DNA from 3 places in the Humidesulfovibrio idahonensis genome. Region 2 is predicted to be linked to each of the others. Evidence: predicted binding sites of a transcription regulator. Region 2 holds the regulator's gene; each other region holds the start of a gene.
The links. Region 2 encodes sigma-54, which starts transcription at its own class of promoters, with help from an activator protein. Its sites were predicted from a motif close to CTGGCACGGNNNNTGCTT; they were not measured.
Positions count from the first base shown of each region.

Region 1: the regulator sigma-54 is predicted to act here: its motif matches at 2,981-2,998, upstream of nifH (nitrogenase iron protein).
Region 3: the regulator sigma-54 is predicted to act here: its motif matches at 3,995-4,012, upstream of ACYQ4W_RS12590 (ammonium transporter).

Region 1 covers NZ_BAAHYE010000003.1:939,459-944,783, forward strand. Annotated here, with positions in the region: gene nifD (nitrogenase molybdenum-iron protein alpha chain) at 1-1,302, opposite strand, end outside; gene ACYQ4W_RS10605 (P-II family nitrogen regulator) at 1,337-1,711, opposite strand; gene ACYQ4W_RS10610 (P-II family nitrogen regulator) at 1,716-2,063, opposite strand; gene nifH (nitrogenase iron protein) at 2,097-2,927, opposite strand; gene ACYQ4W_RS10620 (LeuA family protein) at 3,235-4,350, shown strand; gene modB (molybdate ABC transporter permease subunit) at 4,531-5,220, shown strand; gene ACYQ4W_RS10630 (hypothetical protein) at 5,242-5,325, shown strand, end outside.
Region 2 covers NZ_BAAHYE010000002.1:1,182,072-1,187,396, reverse strand. Annotated here, with positions in the region: gene rpoN (RNA polymerase factor sigma-54) at 122-1,567, shown strand; gene hpf (ribosome hibernation-promoting factor, HPF/YfiA family) at 1,607-2,149, shown strand; gene ACYQ4W_RS05815 (PTS sugar transporter subunit IIA) at 2,152-2,601, shown strand; gene rapZ (RNase adapter RapZ) at 2,613-3,500, shown strand; gene ACYQ4W_RS05805 (PTS sugar transporter subunit IIA) at 3,552-3,989, shown strand; gene ACYQ4W_RS05800 (PTS sugar transporter subunit IIB) at 4,003-4,464, shown strand; gene ACYQ4W_RS05795 (PTS sugar transporter subunit IIC) at 4,490-5,164, shown strand; gene ACYQ4W_RS05790 (manganese-dependent inorganic pyrophosphatase) at 5,257-5,325, shown strand, end outside.
Region 3 covers NZ_BAAHYE010000003.1:1,390,783-1,396,107, forward strand. Annotated here, with positions in the region: gene ACYQ4W_RS12570 (Nif3-like dinuclear metal center hexameric protein) at 50-1,096, shown strand; gene ACYQ4W_RS12575 (zinc ribbon domain-containing protein) at 1,178-1,912, shown strand; RNA gene rnpB (RNase P RNA component class A) at 1,922-2,294, shown strand; gene ispD (2-C-methyl-D-erythritol 4-phosphate cytidylyltransferase) at 2,537-3,775, shown strand; gene ACYQ4W_RS12590 (ammonium transporter) at 4,250-5,325, shown strand, end outside.

The DNA of each region.
Region 1 (5,325 bases), on a different contig from region 2:
AAACCCCTTGTCCTCAAGGGCCTTCAACTGTTCGGGGCTCTTGCGCGGGTTGTACAGTTCGGGATCGGCCTCGACCTCGATCTCCTCGATGTTGCGGGAGTCGGCGTCGACCTTGAGGTCGGGGATGACGTGACGGCCTTCGTAGTCGTCGCGGTGGCCGAACTCGTAGCCGGTGCTCACGGTCTTCATGCCCAGCTCGTTGAAGAGCTCCATGTAGTGGTGCGCGCGCGAGCCGCCCACGAACAGCATGGCCGTCTTGCCCTCGGTCCTCGGCTTCAGCTCGGTCAGCACTTCCTTCACCTTCACCATCTCGGTGGCGATGACTTCCTCGATGCGGTCGATGAGGGCCTTGTCGCCGAAGTACTGGCCGATCTTGCGCAGGCTCTTGGCCGTCGCCTCGGCGCCGATGAAGTTGATCTTGATCCAGGGGATGCCGTACTTGGTCTCCAGCATGTCGGCCACGTAGTTGATGGACCGGTGGCACATGACGCAGGAGAGGTCGGCCTCGTTCGCCGTGGCGAACTGGTCGTAGGTGGAGTTGCCGGAGAAGGTGGCGATGTTGGTGATGCCGCACAGCTTCAGGATGCGGTCGATCTCGAAACCGTCGCCGCCGATGTTGTACTCGCCCAGCAGGTTGATCTTGTACTCGCCCTGCTTGGCCTCGCCGCCGGTGCCCACCAGGTGCTTGAAGACCTGGTTGTTGGCGATGTGGTGGCCGGCGGACTGGGAGACGCCCTTGTAGCCCTCGCAGGAGAAGGCGAAGACGTTGCAGTCGCCGAACTTGGCCTTCATCTCGCGGCTTACGGCGTGGATGTCGTCGCCGATGAGGCCGACCGGGCAGGTGGCGAACACGCAGATGCCCTTGGGATGGAAGAGGTCGTAGGCTTCCTGGATGGCGGCCTTGAGCTTCTTCTCACCACCGAAGATGATGTCCGAGTCCTGCATGTCGGTGCTGAAGGCATAGGGCATGTAGTTCTCGCCCTTCTCGCCCGCGTCGGTCTGGTTGCGGCGGGTGAGCCAGGCGTAGAAGCTGCAGCCGATGGGCCCGTGCACGATGTTCACGATGTCGCGCGTGGGGCCCATGATGACGCCCTTGCAGCCCGCGTACGTGCAGCCGCGCATGGTGATGATGCCCGGAATGGTGCGCACGTTGGCCTGAATCTCAGGCGTGGTGTTGGAGAGCGCCTCGTTGATGAGTATGGACTGGGCGCGCTTGCGGGCCACCTTGGGAGGATACTTCTTGAGCAACTCCTCCTTGACGTCGGTGGGGGTCCACTGCACGAGCTTGTTCTTTGTGGCCATGGTTGAAGGCTCCTTAGCTTTAGAGAGTGGCCCGTTAGATGATGGACTTTTCGCCGGTTTCGGCGGTGCGCACGCGCACGGCGTCGCCCACGGGCAGAACGAAGATCTTGCCGTCGCCGGGCTTGCCGGTCTGGTTCACTTCGATGAGCGTCTTGACCACGGCCTTCACGTCCTTGTCCGGAACCACGACGGTGATCATGCGCTTGGGGTAGAGCTTGCCGCGCTCGCCAAGCAGGGCCACGGCTTCCTCGTACCCGCTGGCCGCGCCCTCAAGCACATGGGGGTTGGCCAGGCCGACGCCGCGTCCGAGCACCTCGTGGGCGAAGTAGCCGTCGATGCCGGCGTCGGTAAGGGCCTGCTTGGTGCGGTTCATCATGTTCATGCGCACCACTGCAACGACTTCCTTCATGGGGCTACGCCTCCTCGGGAGTGGCCGTTTCGCAAACGCCGGAGCTCACGGTGTAGACCTCGTCCACGGGGGAGACGAAGATCTTGCCATCGCCAAACGCGCCCTTCTTGCCGGAGCGGGCGGCGGTCATGATGGTCTCGATGACGAAGTCGCGGTCGGCGTTCTTCACCACGCTCACCAGCATGGTCTTGGGAATCTCGTCGTAGGTCACCTCGCCGATCTTGATGCCGCGCTGCTTGCCGCGGCCGGCGACGGAAAACTTGGTCACCGCGGGGAAGCCCGCGTCCATGAGGGCGGCCAGGACGTCGTCGGACTTCTCGGGACGGACAATTGCTCTCACCATGATCATAATGAATCCTCCTCGCTCTCTCTCGTGTGTGGGGTGTTAAACGGCTTCCATGAGACCGAAGTCCATGAGCAGCTTCTCAAGGGCGTCCATCTCGAGCGGCTTCGGGATGACGTACATCTCGTTCTTGTCGATGGCGTTGGCGAGGTTGCGGTAGTGCTGCGCCTGTCCGGCCGCGGGGTCGAACTCGATGACGGTCTTGCGGTTGATCTCGGCGCGCTGCACCATGTTGTCGCGGGGGACGAAGTAGATCATCTGGGTGCCGATCTGACGGGCCAGCTCCTGGATCATCTCCTTTTCGTTGTCGACATTGCGGCTGTTGCAGATAAGGCCGCCCAGGCGCACGGTGCCGCTCTGCGCGTACTTCATGATGCCCTTGCAGATGTTGTTGGCGGCGTACATGGCCATCATCTCGCCGGAGCAGACGATGTAGATTTCCTCGGCCTTGCCGTCGCGGATGGGCATGGCGAAACCGCCGCACACGACGTCGCCCAGAACGTCGTAGAAGGCGTAGTCGAGGTCCTCGGACTCATGATAGGCGCCCAGGGACTCGAGCATGTTGATGGAGGTGATGATGCCGCGGCCGGCGCAGCCGACCCCGGGCTCGGGGCCGCCGGACTCCACGCACCAGGAGTCGCCGAAGCCGCGCTTGCGGATGTCCTCGAGCTCCACGTTTTCGCCCTCGTCGCGCAGGGTGTCGAGAACGGACTTCTGGGCCAGGCCGCCAAGCAGCAGGCGGGTGGAGTCGGCCTTGGGGTCGCAACCCACGACCATGACCTTGCGTCCCATTTCCACAAGACCGGCCACGGTGTTCTGCGTGGTGGTGGACTTGCCGATGCCGCCCTTGCCGTAAATGGCAACCTTTCTCATCTTCTTCATGTTCAATTCCTCCGCTCGGTTTTGGTTGGTGGACGCGGAGCATAAGGCAAGGGCCGTGCCAGGACTCACGTTTTATGGCAACTGCGTGATATCAGCGGTTTTTTCTCGCCACAGGCCTCAAAGTGAGCTACACTTCCGACATTGGCCTACATACGAAAATTGTCGTTACTACACTTTTGTATGCAGACTGCGCCGCCATCCGACCACAGGTTAATATGTCGATTTAGCAGGCGATTGTGCGCATTGCGCCAACTGGCACCAGAGGTGCAGTTGCCCTTCCCAGAACAAGGAGCGCGACATGTTGATCGACAGCACCCTGCGGGAAGGCGCACAGGCATACGGCGTGTATTTTGGCGGCGGCGCCAAGCGGCGCATGGCCGAGCTTTTGGCCTCGGCCGGCGTGGACGAGCTGGAATGCGGCTGGGCGGGGCAGCCGGACCTGGCGGAATTTCTGGCCTGGACCCAGGCCGGCCTGCCCGCGCCGGAGAACGGCGGCCCGGCCCTCTCCCTTTGGTGCCCCTGCCGCGAGGCCGACGTGCGCGAATCCGCCAGGCTGGCCGCCGCGGGTTTGCTGCACAGGCTGAACATCGGCGCGCCGTCCTCGGCCCTGCACCGCGAAAAGCGCCTGGGCCTGACCCTGGCGGAGATGACCGCGCGGGTGCGCGCCGTTGTGGCCGCGGCCAAGGCGGAAGGCGTCGGTTACATCACCGTCGGCCTGGAGGACATCTCCCGGGCCGACCCGGACGAGGCGTTGAGCCTGGCGCGCGCGGCTGTGGAGGCCGGGGCCGCGCGGGTGCGCCTGTCCGACACCGTGGGTCTGCTGACCCCGCTGGCCACGGCGGACCTGGTGCGGCGCTTCGTGGCCGCCCTGCCCGTGCCCATTGCCCTGCACGCGCACAACGACCTGGGCATGGCCGCGGCCAACGCCGTCACCGCGCTGGAGTGCGGCGCGGCCTTTGTGGATGTTTCCGCCCTGGGGCTGGGCGAGCGCGCGGGCATAGCTCCGCTGGAGCAGGTGGCCGCTTGGATCATGCAACAAAAATGTAATAACGCCGCCAAGGGCTACGACCTGTTGGTTTTACGGGCTTTGTGCCTGCTGGCCGCGCAGGCGTCCAAGTCCACGGTGGCGCGCAACCGGCCCGTGGTGGGCGAAGACATCTTCGCGGCCGAGTCCGGCATCCACGTGCACGGCCTGCTGCGCGATCCCGCGCTCTTCGAGCCCTTTGCGCCGGAGACCGTCGGCGCGCACCGGCGCGTGGGCGTGGGCGCCAAAAGCGGCGGCGCGGCGCTCAAGGCCGCCATGGCCCGCCTGGGCGCGGGCGTGGGCGACAACGGCCTTGTGGGCCGCGTGCGCGCCCTGGCCGAGCATTTGGGCCGCCCCTTGACGGACAAGGAACTTTTGGGCGTTTTGTGATTGTGTTTAAGAGGATGGCAACGCCGCACCATGGTTTCGCCCCGGATGTGGATTGCCTTTGCACGGCAGGAGGAGTAAGCGCGGCAGCGGAGCCGAGTCCTGAGGACTCCTGCCCCGGGCCATGCGAACCCCGCCCGCGCGAGGCGACGTATCCCTTTTGTTCCAGTTGGAGGCCCCCCAGTGCCTGAAAGCCTGCTCCTGCTTCTTGCCAACGCGGCCATACCGCTGCAGCTGACCCTCAAGGTCGCGCTGACCGCGACGGCCTGCGCCTGCGCCGCTGGCGTGGCCGCCGGGTTCGTTTTGTCGCGGCGCGGCTTGCCCGGCCGCGAGGTCCTCGACGCCGTGTGCACGCTGCCTCTGGTGCTGCCGCCCACGGTCATCGGCTATTACCTGCTGGTGCTTTTCGGCCGCAGGGGGGTTGTGGGGCAGTGGCTGCTGGAGCGCTTCGACTTCACCCTGGTGTTCACCTGGCAGGGCGCGGCCCTGGCCGCCAGCGTGGTGGCCTTTCCCCTGGTGTGCAAGGCCGCGCGCACGGCCTTTGAGGGCGTGGACGAAGGCCTGGAGAACGCTGCGCGCACCCTGGGCGCGGGCGAGGCGCGGGTGTTCATGCGCGTTTCCCTGCCGCTGGCCTGGCGGGGCATCGTCTCCGGCACCATGCTGGCCCTGGCCCGGGCCATGGGCGAGTTCGGCGCCACGCTGATGATAGCCGGCAACCTGCCGGGGCGTACCCAAACCCTCTCCCTGGCCGTCTATGAAGCCGTGCAGGCCGGACGCGAGGACGAGGCCACCTTCCTGGTCATCCTCACCTCGCTGGTCTGCGTGACCCTGCTGCTGGCCTCGGGCAAGCTTCTCAACCACAAGCACGCATAACGCAAACAAAGGAGGTCCCCCATGTCGCATCTGCGTCCCCTCATCGGCGCCCTGGCCCTTGCCACCCTGCTGGCCGCGCGCACTGCGCCGGACCTGGCCGAGGAG
Region 2 (5,325 bases):
TCAGAAAAATCTTGCACAGGCCTTCTGCCTGTGGCACCCTGAACACGCAAAAGCCCGCATGGGGTAAGTAAAATTTCGGCGTCCTGTACGCCTGTTCCGATGGAGGCAGCAGTTATCGACTATGGGTCTTGAGCTTCGCCAACAACTCAAGCTGACGCAGCAGCTGGTCATGACGCCACAGCTGCAGCAGGCCATCAAGCTTTTGCAGCTCTCTCGGCTGGAGCTTGTGGAGACCATTCAGCAAGAGCTGATGGAAAATCCGTTTTTGGAGGAGCTTGATCCGGATGTGGTTGATACCGCGCCCTCCACAGATACTCTAGACGATTACGAGCATGCCCACACCGACTCTGAAAGCCGCGCCGAGGAAGACCTCATGCGCACGGCGGACTGGGAAAACTACCTGGGCGAATTTTCGAGCGTCACCAAGCAGGCCATGGGCCGCGACCTCGAAGTGCCGGAGGAGGGCCTCTCCTTCGAAGCCCGCCTGACCTCAAAGCCCAATCTGGACGGCCACCTCTCGTGGCAGATGCGCTTGTCGAACTTCTCCGACCGTGACCTCTCCATCGGCGAAATCATCATCGGCAACCTCGATTCGCGCGGGTATCTTCAGGCCACGGCCGAGGAGATCTGCGAGCAGCTGCCCGGTGTGCAGCCCGCCGATGTCGAAACGGTCATCCGGCGCATCCAGCGGCTCGATCCTGTTGGCGTGGCCGCGCGCAGCGTGCAGGAATGCCTGCTGGTGCAGATCGAAGTCCTGAAGTACGACCGCGACCCCATCCTGGTTTCCCTGGTGCGCGACCACCTGGAGGACCTGGAGAAGCATCGCTACAAGCCCCTCACCAAGAAGTTCCGCATCAGCATGGAGGACCTGAAGGAGTATCTGGACGTCATCCAGACCCTTGAGCCCATGCCCGGCGCGCATTTCTCCTCCAACGACCCACAGTTCGTGAGCCCGGACGTCTTCGTCTACAAGCACGGCCAGGACTTTGTCATCGTGCTCAACGAAGACGGCTTCCCCAGGCTGCAGCTCAACAGTTTTTATGTGGATAATTTGAAGGCCAAGACCTCGACGGAAAAGGATTATTTTCAAGACAAGGTGCGCAGCGCGGAGTGGCTGATGAAGAGCCTTTACCAGCGGCAGCGGACCTTGTACAAGGTGATGGAGAGCATCGTTCGGTTTCAGCGCGACTTTTTCGAGTTTGGCGTCACCAAGCTCAAACCGCTGATCCTGAAAGAGGTTGCGGAGGACATCGGCATGCACGAGTCCACGGTGAGCCGCATCACCACGAGCAAGTATGTCGCAACGCCGCACGGCATTTATGAGCTGAAGTTCTTTTTCAACAGCGCCCTAGACCTTGACGACGGCACCCAGGTCGGTTCCGAATCCGTCAAGGCGCTCATTAAACAACTGATAAACGAGGAGAACCCCAAAAGACCACTCAGCGATGAACAGATAGGCGAGATCCTCAAGCAGAAATTGGAGGTGAACATCGCGCGGCGCACGGTAGCCAAATACCGCACCGCGATGAACATCGAATCCTCCTCCAAGCGCAAGCAGGTCTTCTAAACAGGCGTCGCCCGCCATCAAGCATCACGGAGGTATTGCATGAACATTTCTTTCGCCTTCAAGAATTTCGAGCCCTCTGACCACTTGAAGGAATATGCCTCTTCCCGCTTTGAGAAGATGGGCAAGTTCATTGGCGATACCGTTGAGACGGAGCTGCAGATCAGCCTTTCCGTGGAGAAGTTCCGCCACAAGGCCGATGTTGTCCTGCTCTCGGACAACCTGCACATCTCCGCCTACGAAGAATCCGAGGACATGTACTCCACCATCGACCAGGTGCTGGACAAGCTGGAGGCGCAGCTGAAGCGCATGCGCGAGCGCCACAAGGAGCGCCGCCGCGGCGGCACTCCCCGGGCAGCCCGCATGGATGTCATCAGCTTTAGCGAAGAGCCCGGCGGCCGCACTCCGACCATCAAGGAGACGGACAACTTCGAGCCCAAGCCCATGAGCGTCGATGAAGCGGCCATGCAGCTTGAGAGCAGGAAGTTCGAGTTTCTCGTGTTCCGCAATGCGGACACCTCACGCGTCAATGTGCTTTACCGCACCAAGAACGGAGACTTCGGTCTCATCGACCCTGGAAACTAACGATGCGCCTTGACGAGTACCTTGACCGGGATCTGGTGCTGCCCGAGCTTGCCTCGACCACCAAGCCCGATGTGTTGCGGGAGATGACGGGCGCCATTGCGGCCCGCCATCCCCATTTGGACGCCGAACTCGCCCTCTCGGTCCTGCTGGACCGGGAGGGTCTCGGCACCACGGGCATTGGCGACGGGGTGGCCATTCCCCACGGCAAACTGCCCGCGCTTGAGAACATCATCGTGCTCGTGGCGCGCAGCAAAATGGGCGTGGACTTCGAAGCGCTGGACTTCAAGCCCTGCAACATCTTTTTCCTCGTGCTCGCCCCGGAGCAGATGACTGGAATACACCTGCGCATACTGGCGCACATTTCGCGCCTCATCAAAGACGAATCCTTCCGCAAGGACTTCTTCGACGCGCCTGACCGCGACGCGCTGTTCAAGCTCCTGCAATCCTATTAAAGGACAGGCTCGTGGCGCAGGCTCCTCAGGAATCGCTCTCCGTCGTGGTCGTTACCGGGCTTTCTGGCTCCGGTAAAAGTACCGCGCTCAATGTCTTTGAGGACTTGGGCTACTTCTGCGTCGATGGTTTGCCGGCCTCCATGCTGCCCAAGCTGGCCTCGCTGTTCTTGGGCAAAGATTCCAAACACCGGGGCTTGGCCCTGGGCATGGACCTGCGCCAGCATGATTTTTTGGAGCAGTGGAACGACGCCGTTCAGGAGCTTTCGGCCAAGGGCGTTTTTGTGCGCGTGCTTTTCGTGGAGGCCAAGTCGGCCGTCATCATGCGCCGCTATGCCACCACGCGCCGGCCGCACCCGCTGGAAAGCGGCGAGCTTGGCCTTGAGCAGGCCTTGGTGAAGGAACGGGCCATGCTTGCGCCCCTGCGCAAGGATGCCGAACTCGTCCTCGACACCAGCGAATGCTCCATCCACGACCTGCGCCGCCTGATCCAGGAACGCTTCATGGCCAAGGACCAGGCCTGCCACGGCATGCGCGTGCACGTCATCTCCTTCGGCTTCAAGTACGGCGTTCCGGCGGAAGCGGACCTTGTCTTCGACCTACGCTTCTTGCCCAATCCATATTTCGTGCCGGAGCTTCGCCCCTTGTCCGGCAAGGACGCCGCCGTGGCCGACTATGTGCTGAAGGGCGAGCCGGGCCTGACCTTCAAGCAAAAGCTTCTTGATTTTCTGCAGTACATTCTGCCTCTTTATGCGGCCGAGGGACGGTACCGCATTGCCGTGGCCATTGGCTGCACCGGTGGCCGTCACCGGTCCGTAGCCATGAGCGAGCTGCTGTTCGCCACTTTGCGCGACACCGGCTATTCCGTGACCCTGGAGCACCGGCACTTCGATCTGGGCTAACCGGTTCGTGCCAGAACATGTGCGCGTTTTGACGCGCATGCAGGCGAGACAATGGCTGAGACAAACGAAACGCAGGCGGATGTGAAGCAGATCGGCGTGCTCGTGGTCACCCACGGGGCTTTTGGCGCCGCCTTGCTCGACGCCGGAAAGATGATCGTCGGCCCTCAGGAGGGCACGGATTCCGTGAGCGTCCTCGTGTCACGCGGGGTGGACGAGATCGTCGCCGAGCTCAAGGCCGCGCTGACGCGACTGGAACGCGGCATGGGCGTCCTGGTGCTCACGGATCTTTTCGGCGGCACGCCGACAACCTTGAGCCTCTCCCTGCGCAAGCTCGGCAACATCGAAGTGGTGGCCGGCGTGAACCTGCCCATGCTGCTCAAAGTGCTGCAAGGCCGCAACACGACCCTTTCCGAACTGGCCGCGCAGGCCAAGGCCGCAGGGCTGCAGGGCATCGTTGTCCCTGGCGAAATGCTGCGCAAGAAATCCTAGGAGCCGGACGCAAGTGTTTTGGGTGCGAGTGGACAACAGACTCATCCACGGACAGGTGGTGGAAGCTTGGGTGCCGTACATCGGGGCGCACAACATACTTGTGGGCAACGACGACCTGGCCCAGGACGAGCTGCAGCAGGAGATCATGTCCCTGGCCATTCCGCGCGCCGTCGAAAGCGCCTTTCTGTCCATCGACGAACTACCGGGCGATCCGCGCCTTTCCGTTGCCGGGCGCGAAAACACGCTGCTTCTGTTTTCCACCTGCCTCGATGTGCGCCGCGCCTTTGAGAAGGGCCTGCGGCTGCCGGTGCTGAACGTGGGCAACCTGCATTACTCCACGGGCAAGCGCCAGCTTTCGCCCAGCGTCTCACTCGGACCGGAGGACGAAGCCTGCCTGCATTTTCTGCTGGAGCAGGGCGTTGAGTTGGATTTCCGCTGTGTGCCAAACGATCCCGTCACCGTGAGGTTCGCATGATGGAAGTGAGCATGACCGGCCCCGTGTGGTTCGCCACGGTCGGTTTTTTTTTGCCCTGTTCTCGCTTTTCCGCTTCTCCGTCAGCCTGGGGCTGATTGAACGCCCGCTGGTGATCGGCCTCTTCTGGGGGCTTTTTGTCGGCAATCTCGAATCCAGCCTGTTCATCGCCATCTTCTACGAGCTGCTCTGGCTCGACTTCATCCCGGTCGGCACGTTCATTCCGCCCCACATGACCGCGGCCTGCTTCACTGCGCTGGCCATCAGCAGCTATTGCGGGCTCGATTCCCTGCCGCTCATCGTGCTGCCGCTCGTGTTTGGTCTGCCCATGGCCTGGCTTGGCGCCAAGCTGGAGCGGACCATGCGCGACAGGCTCAACCGCTCCTACGGCGGGGTGCTGCAATGGGTGCGCAAGCCGCTGGACACCAACGTGCCCGGCAAGCTGCTCATGGGCAGCTTGGTGAGCAAGATCTTGGCGAATTGGTTGTTCTTTTTGGTCGGCGCCGGGGTTTTGACCTTGCTCTCCCGTTTTGTGCTCAGCCATTACGGCCCGCTTTTGGCTTCCATCAAAATTTCCTGGACACATTTGCTCATTGCCGCCAGCGTGGGCGGAATGCTGGCCCTGCGCCTGCGCAGCCTGTATGTATCCGTTGCGGCCGGGGCGGTTGTCCTCGGTATTTTACGCTTCATTGGCATCTTCTGACTTGGCAAAGCCCATGTCTTGTGATAAATGGAACAATCGTCCGTGACGAATGGACCTTTCCTGGCATACACATAATTTTGAGGAGGACTTACATGGCTATTATTGTTTGTGGTCACAAAAATCCCGATTGCGACTCCATCACCGCTGCCATCGCCGTTGCC
Region 3 (5,325 bases), on a different contig from region 2:
GCTCCCAGGGGGAATCCCTACGGGAGCATCTGACGTTTTGGAGGGGACGATGAACGCAGATAACACCCTGTCCCGCATCCGCATTTTGGCACCAGAGGCCTACGCCGCAGACTGGGACAACTCCAATGTACAGATCATGGGCACGCGCGAGGATGTCAAAAAGCTCGCCGTGGCCCTGGACCCAGCCCCGGAGCGCATGGACGAGTGCCTGGCCTGGGGCGCGGACCTGGTGCTGACCCACCACCCCTTGTACTTCAAGCCCTTGGCGCCCACCACGCCCGGACTCTACCTGGACGTGCTGCGGCGCTTCATGGCCGCCGGTTCCTGGCTTTACGCCGCGCACACCAGCCTGGACTGCCGCCCCGACGGTCCGGCCTTCTGGCTCGGCCGCGCCCTGGAGCTTGGGAACTGCGCAAGCATCGAGATCTGCCGAACCTTCCCCGTGCGCGAAGTTTTCTTTCAGGCACCGTCGCGCTTCACCGAGCGCGAGGCGCGGCCCCTGGCAGAGATGGAAGGCGTGCACGCCCTTTCGCAAAGCGCCGCGGGCGAGGTGCGGGTGGTGGCCGACGAGCACGCCCTGCCTGAGGTTTTCGAGCAGTTCCGGGCCGTGTTCGCGGCAAAGCCGCTGGAACAGTATGTGCGCAAGCTGGAGTCGCCGGTGAATACCGTGGGCTTCGGCCAGGTGGGCGACCTGCCCAAGGCCATGGCCTATGAGGACTTCGCCCAGCTTCTGGAGCACACCCTGTTCAAGAACCAGATGCCCATGCCCGGTGCGGACGGCGCGGCCCAGCGCATCGCCTGGTCCGAGTGCGGGCCGAAGCCCAAGACCGTGCGCCGCGTGGCCTACTGCACCGGGTCGGGCGGGTCGCTCATTCCGGCCGCCTTTGCCGCCGGGGCCGACGTGTTCATCTGCGGCGACGTGAAGCATCACGCAGCCATGGAGAGCGCGGGGCTGGTGCTCGATGTTGGGCATTTCATCCTGGAGGAAGAGATGATGCGTCTGTTCTCCCAGGAGTTGCAGAAGGACCTCGGCAAAGAGGTCGAGGTGCGTTTTTTCCCGGGCAAAAGTCCCTTCCGCTTCCGGGTGCTGGCCTAAGGCCGGCCGCTGGCGGAACTGGGACAAAGCAATATGTTTCCGGTCCGGGCATGGTCCGGGCCCTAATAAAGCGAGGTGCCGATGTATCAGAAACAGATCGAGCAGTTGGTGGTCCTGCAGGCCGTTGATGACGAAATCATGATCCTTGAGGCCGAGGTCCGCGAGGCTCCCCTGGAGCTTACCGCCCTGGAGTCCAAGGTTGGACAGCTGCGCGAGCGCCAGGCCCAGGTTCAGGAACGCCTCGACATCTTGAAGGGCCAGCAGAAGCGGCTCGAGGGCGAGATCGAGGACGACGGCCACAAGATCAAAAAGAGCAAGAACAAGCTCATGGCCGTTGGCAACTCCAAGGAATATCACGCCATGATGCGCGAGATGGACTCCATGGAGAAACTGAACCGCCTGCGTGAAGAAGAACGCATTGCGGTGATGGAAGAATTTGAGCGCCAGAACGCCGCCATGCAGGAAGTGGTCACCGAGATCGAAGGCCTGATGGAAGGCTACGACGCCAAAAAGGCCACCCTCGACGAGCGCATCGGCAAGGCGCAGGGCCGCCTGGACGCCCTGGGCAAGCGCCGCGCCAAGGCCGGCAAGGTCGTGCCGCCCCCCATCCTGGGCCGCTACGAGTTCATCCGCTCGCGCATCGACCACCCGGTCATCGTGTCCGTTTCCGACGGCATCTGCGGCGGCTGCCACATCAAGATTCCGCCCCAGGCCTACAACGAGCTGCAGAAGGGCAAGCAGATCCTCGGCTGCCCCAATTGCCAGCGCATCGTGTACTGGGTTGAGCACAGCCCCAAGATCGACGAAGAGAAATAGCATTACGCCGGAGTTGGACGGACCGTCGCCGCGCTCCGCAAGGAGCGGGGAGGAAAGTCCGGGCTCCAATGGGCAGGACGCTGGGTAACTCCCAGGGGGAGCGATCCCCGGAAAGCGCAACAGAAAGCAGACCGCCGAAGCGGCTTTCGGGCCGCCCCGGTAAGGGTGAAACGGTGGGGCAAGAGCCCACCAGCGGCCGTGGCGACACGGTCGGCTAGGCATACCCCGTCTGGAGCAAGACCAAATAGGGAGGCAGGCTGGCCCGGCTATTGCCTCCGGGTAGGTTGCTTGAGGTGGCCGGTAACGGCCATCCTAGAGGAATGACGGTCTCCCGTCCGTTCGCGGGCGGTGACAAAACCCGGCTTACAGTCCGACTCCGGCACTTTGAAGACAAACCTGGGGGGCAGGTTTCGCCTCCCCCCAGGCCCCCACCGCCAAGGGCATGCGCCCTTGGAACCCACACAACGATTTTGCCAAGCGGCGCTTTGCACTGCGCGGCCAAATCGGGCAGAGGGGCTCAAGGGGGCTTGTCCCCCTTGCGGGGGAGTTCGAGGGGGCGGCGCCCTCTCGATTTTCGCCCAGCCCGCAACGACAGCACGGCACCACTGCAAAGGACACCGCCTCATGACAGCCGCGCATCCGCACACTACCTCCGCCTGGGCCGTCATCCTGGCCGCGGGCAGCGGCACGCGCCTGGCGCAGGCCCTGGCCGAATCCGGCGGGCCAGCGCGCAAGCAGTACCTTGAGCTCGATGGCGCGCCTCTTTTCTGGCGCAGCGCCCAGACCTTCGCCCGCATCCAGGCCGTGCAGGGTCTGGTGTTCGTTTTTCCGCCCGACGATTTGCCGCGCATGGCCGCCGTTGTGGACGACTTGAACGCCCGCGACCCCTTGAGCCTGCCCTGGCGCGTGTGCGCTGGCGGGACAAGGCGTCAGGACTCCGTGCGCTTGGGGCTGGGGCAAATCCCCGTCGGCTCTTCCCGACATGTGCTGGTGCACGACTCCGCCCGGCCCTTCGCCACTGCGGCGCTGGCCCGCCGCGTGCTGGCCGCCCTGGACCAGGGCGCTGTGGCCGTGGTGCCCGGCTTGGCCGTCACGGACACCATCAAGCGCGTGGACCACAACGAGGTTGTTGTGGACACGCCGGAACGCGCCGCCCTGCGCGCCGTGCAGACCCCGCAGGGCTTCGGCCTGGCCGCGCTTTGGGCCGCGCACGCAAGCGCCGAGGCTGAAGGGTGGGAGGTCACGGACGACGCCGGGCTCATGGAGCGCGCCGGGCACCCGGTTGTCATGGTTCCAGGCGAGGAGACCAACGTGAAGATCACCAACCCTTCTGATTTGCGGCTTTTGCAGCCCGCCGCCGCGGCCACGCCGCGCACGGGCTGGGGCTATGACGTGCACCGCTACCTGGGTGCGGAGGAAACCCATGCCAAGGCCCGGCCCATGGTTCTGGGCGGCGTGGTCATTCCCGGCGCGCCAAGGGTCGTTGCGCACTCGGACGGCGACGTGCTGCTGCACGCCCTGACCGACGCGCTGCTCGGCATCGCCTGCGCGGGCGACATCGGCCAACTGTTCCCCGACACGGACTCCAGCTTTGACAACATGCCCAGCGCCGTGTTCGTCACCGAGGCCCTGCGCCGGGTGCGCGCCGCCGGCTACCGCCCGGTGCACGCGGACCTGACCGTTGTGGCGCAGACGCCGAAACTCGCCGCCCACAAAACGCGCATCGCCGCGCAGGTTGCGCAGCTGCTCGAACTCCCGGCCAACGCCGTGAACGTCAAGGCCACCACCGAGGAAGGCCTCGGCTTCACCGGCGAAAAGCGCGGCCTCAAGGCCGTTGCCGTGGTCACAGCTGCACAAGACTAGCCTCCTTCCATCGTTCACTTTTCCCTAATCGCCAGTCCTTTCGGGCCCGGCGCGTTTTCGCGCGCGCGGCGCCCCCGCCAGCTCGAATCATCAATTTTGACATTTATGTATTTCAATGTCATCCATTTTCCACTCTTGCTATATTCACGGCTGTGCCATTGAATCCGTCAGAGACGGAATACCCATGTTTTCAAGCATGATAGGCAACATAAATCCACTTTGGTCCAGCTCTTGCTTCATTTCCGGTCATTGCCGACGAAAACGCATTGTTCATGACAAATGTGTATTCGCTGCAAGGACCATCTTGACGACCTGCTCAGCAATCCCCTTGCTGGAAAGGTTTTAGACGAGCGGAGCATGGCTGGCGAGTTGACGTTTCTGAAGAGTATTGGACAAATTCGTTAAGGCGTTGTTCGGTCCTGCGGCACAGCCCGCGAGACGGTTCCTGACGAAAACACAAGGGAGGATCCCTCTATGAATGCGGCGGATACAGCGTTTGTGCTCATTTGTTCGGCCCTGGTCATGTTCATGACCCCGGGCCTGGGCCTGTTCTATGGCGGCATGGTGCGCAGCAAAAACGTGCTGGCGACCATCATGCAGAGCTTCATCCTGGTCGGACTGGTGTCCGTTCTCTGGGCCCTGGGCGGCTACACGCTGGCTTTCGGCAAAGACATCGGCGGCATCATCGGCAACCTCGACTTTCTGTTCCTGAACGGCGTGGGCATGGACGCCACCGGCGGCCCTGTGGACAACATCCCCCACCTCGCCTTCATGATCTTCCAGTGCATGTTCGCGGTCATCACGCCCGCGCTCATCACCGGCGCCTTTGCCGAGCGCATGAAGTTCGGCGGCTTTTTGGTGTTCACCACCCTCTGGATCTTCCTGGTCTATGCGCCCATGGCCCACTGGGTTTGGGGCAAGGGCTGGATGGCCGAGATGGGCGCTCTCGACTTCGCTGGCGGCGCCGTGGTGCACATGAGCTCCGCCGCGGCCGCCTTGGCCGCCACCGTGGTTCTTGGCAAGCGCAAGGGCTACGGCACCCAGGCCTTCATGCCGCACAACCTGCCCATGACCGTGCTCGGCGCGGCCATCCTGTGGTTCGGCTGGTTCGGCTTCAACGCGGGCAGCGCCCTTGCGGCCGACGGTTTTGCCGCCAACGCCTTCGTCACCACGCATTTGGCCGCCGCAGCCGCCGCCCTGGCCTGGATCTTCATGGAATGGCGCCACTCCGGCAAGGCCACTACCCTTGGCGCGGCCTCCGGCGCGGTTGCGGGCCTGGTCGCCATCACCCCGGCGGCGGGCTTCGTCACCGCCATGCCGGCCATCATCATCGGCCTGGGCGGCGGCGTGTTCTGCTACCTGGGCATTCTGCTCAAGGGCAAGCTCGGCTACGACGACTCCCTCGACGTCGTGGGCGTGCACGGCGTGGGCGGCACCTGGGGCGCCATCGCCACGGGGCTTTTCGCCAGCATAAACAAGGCCACCGGGCTTTTCTATGGCAATCCGTCCCAGCTTTGGATACAGTTGGCTTCAGTGGCCGCCACCTGGGC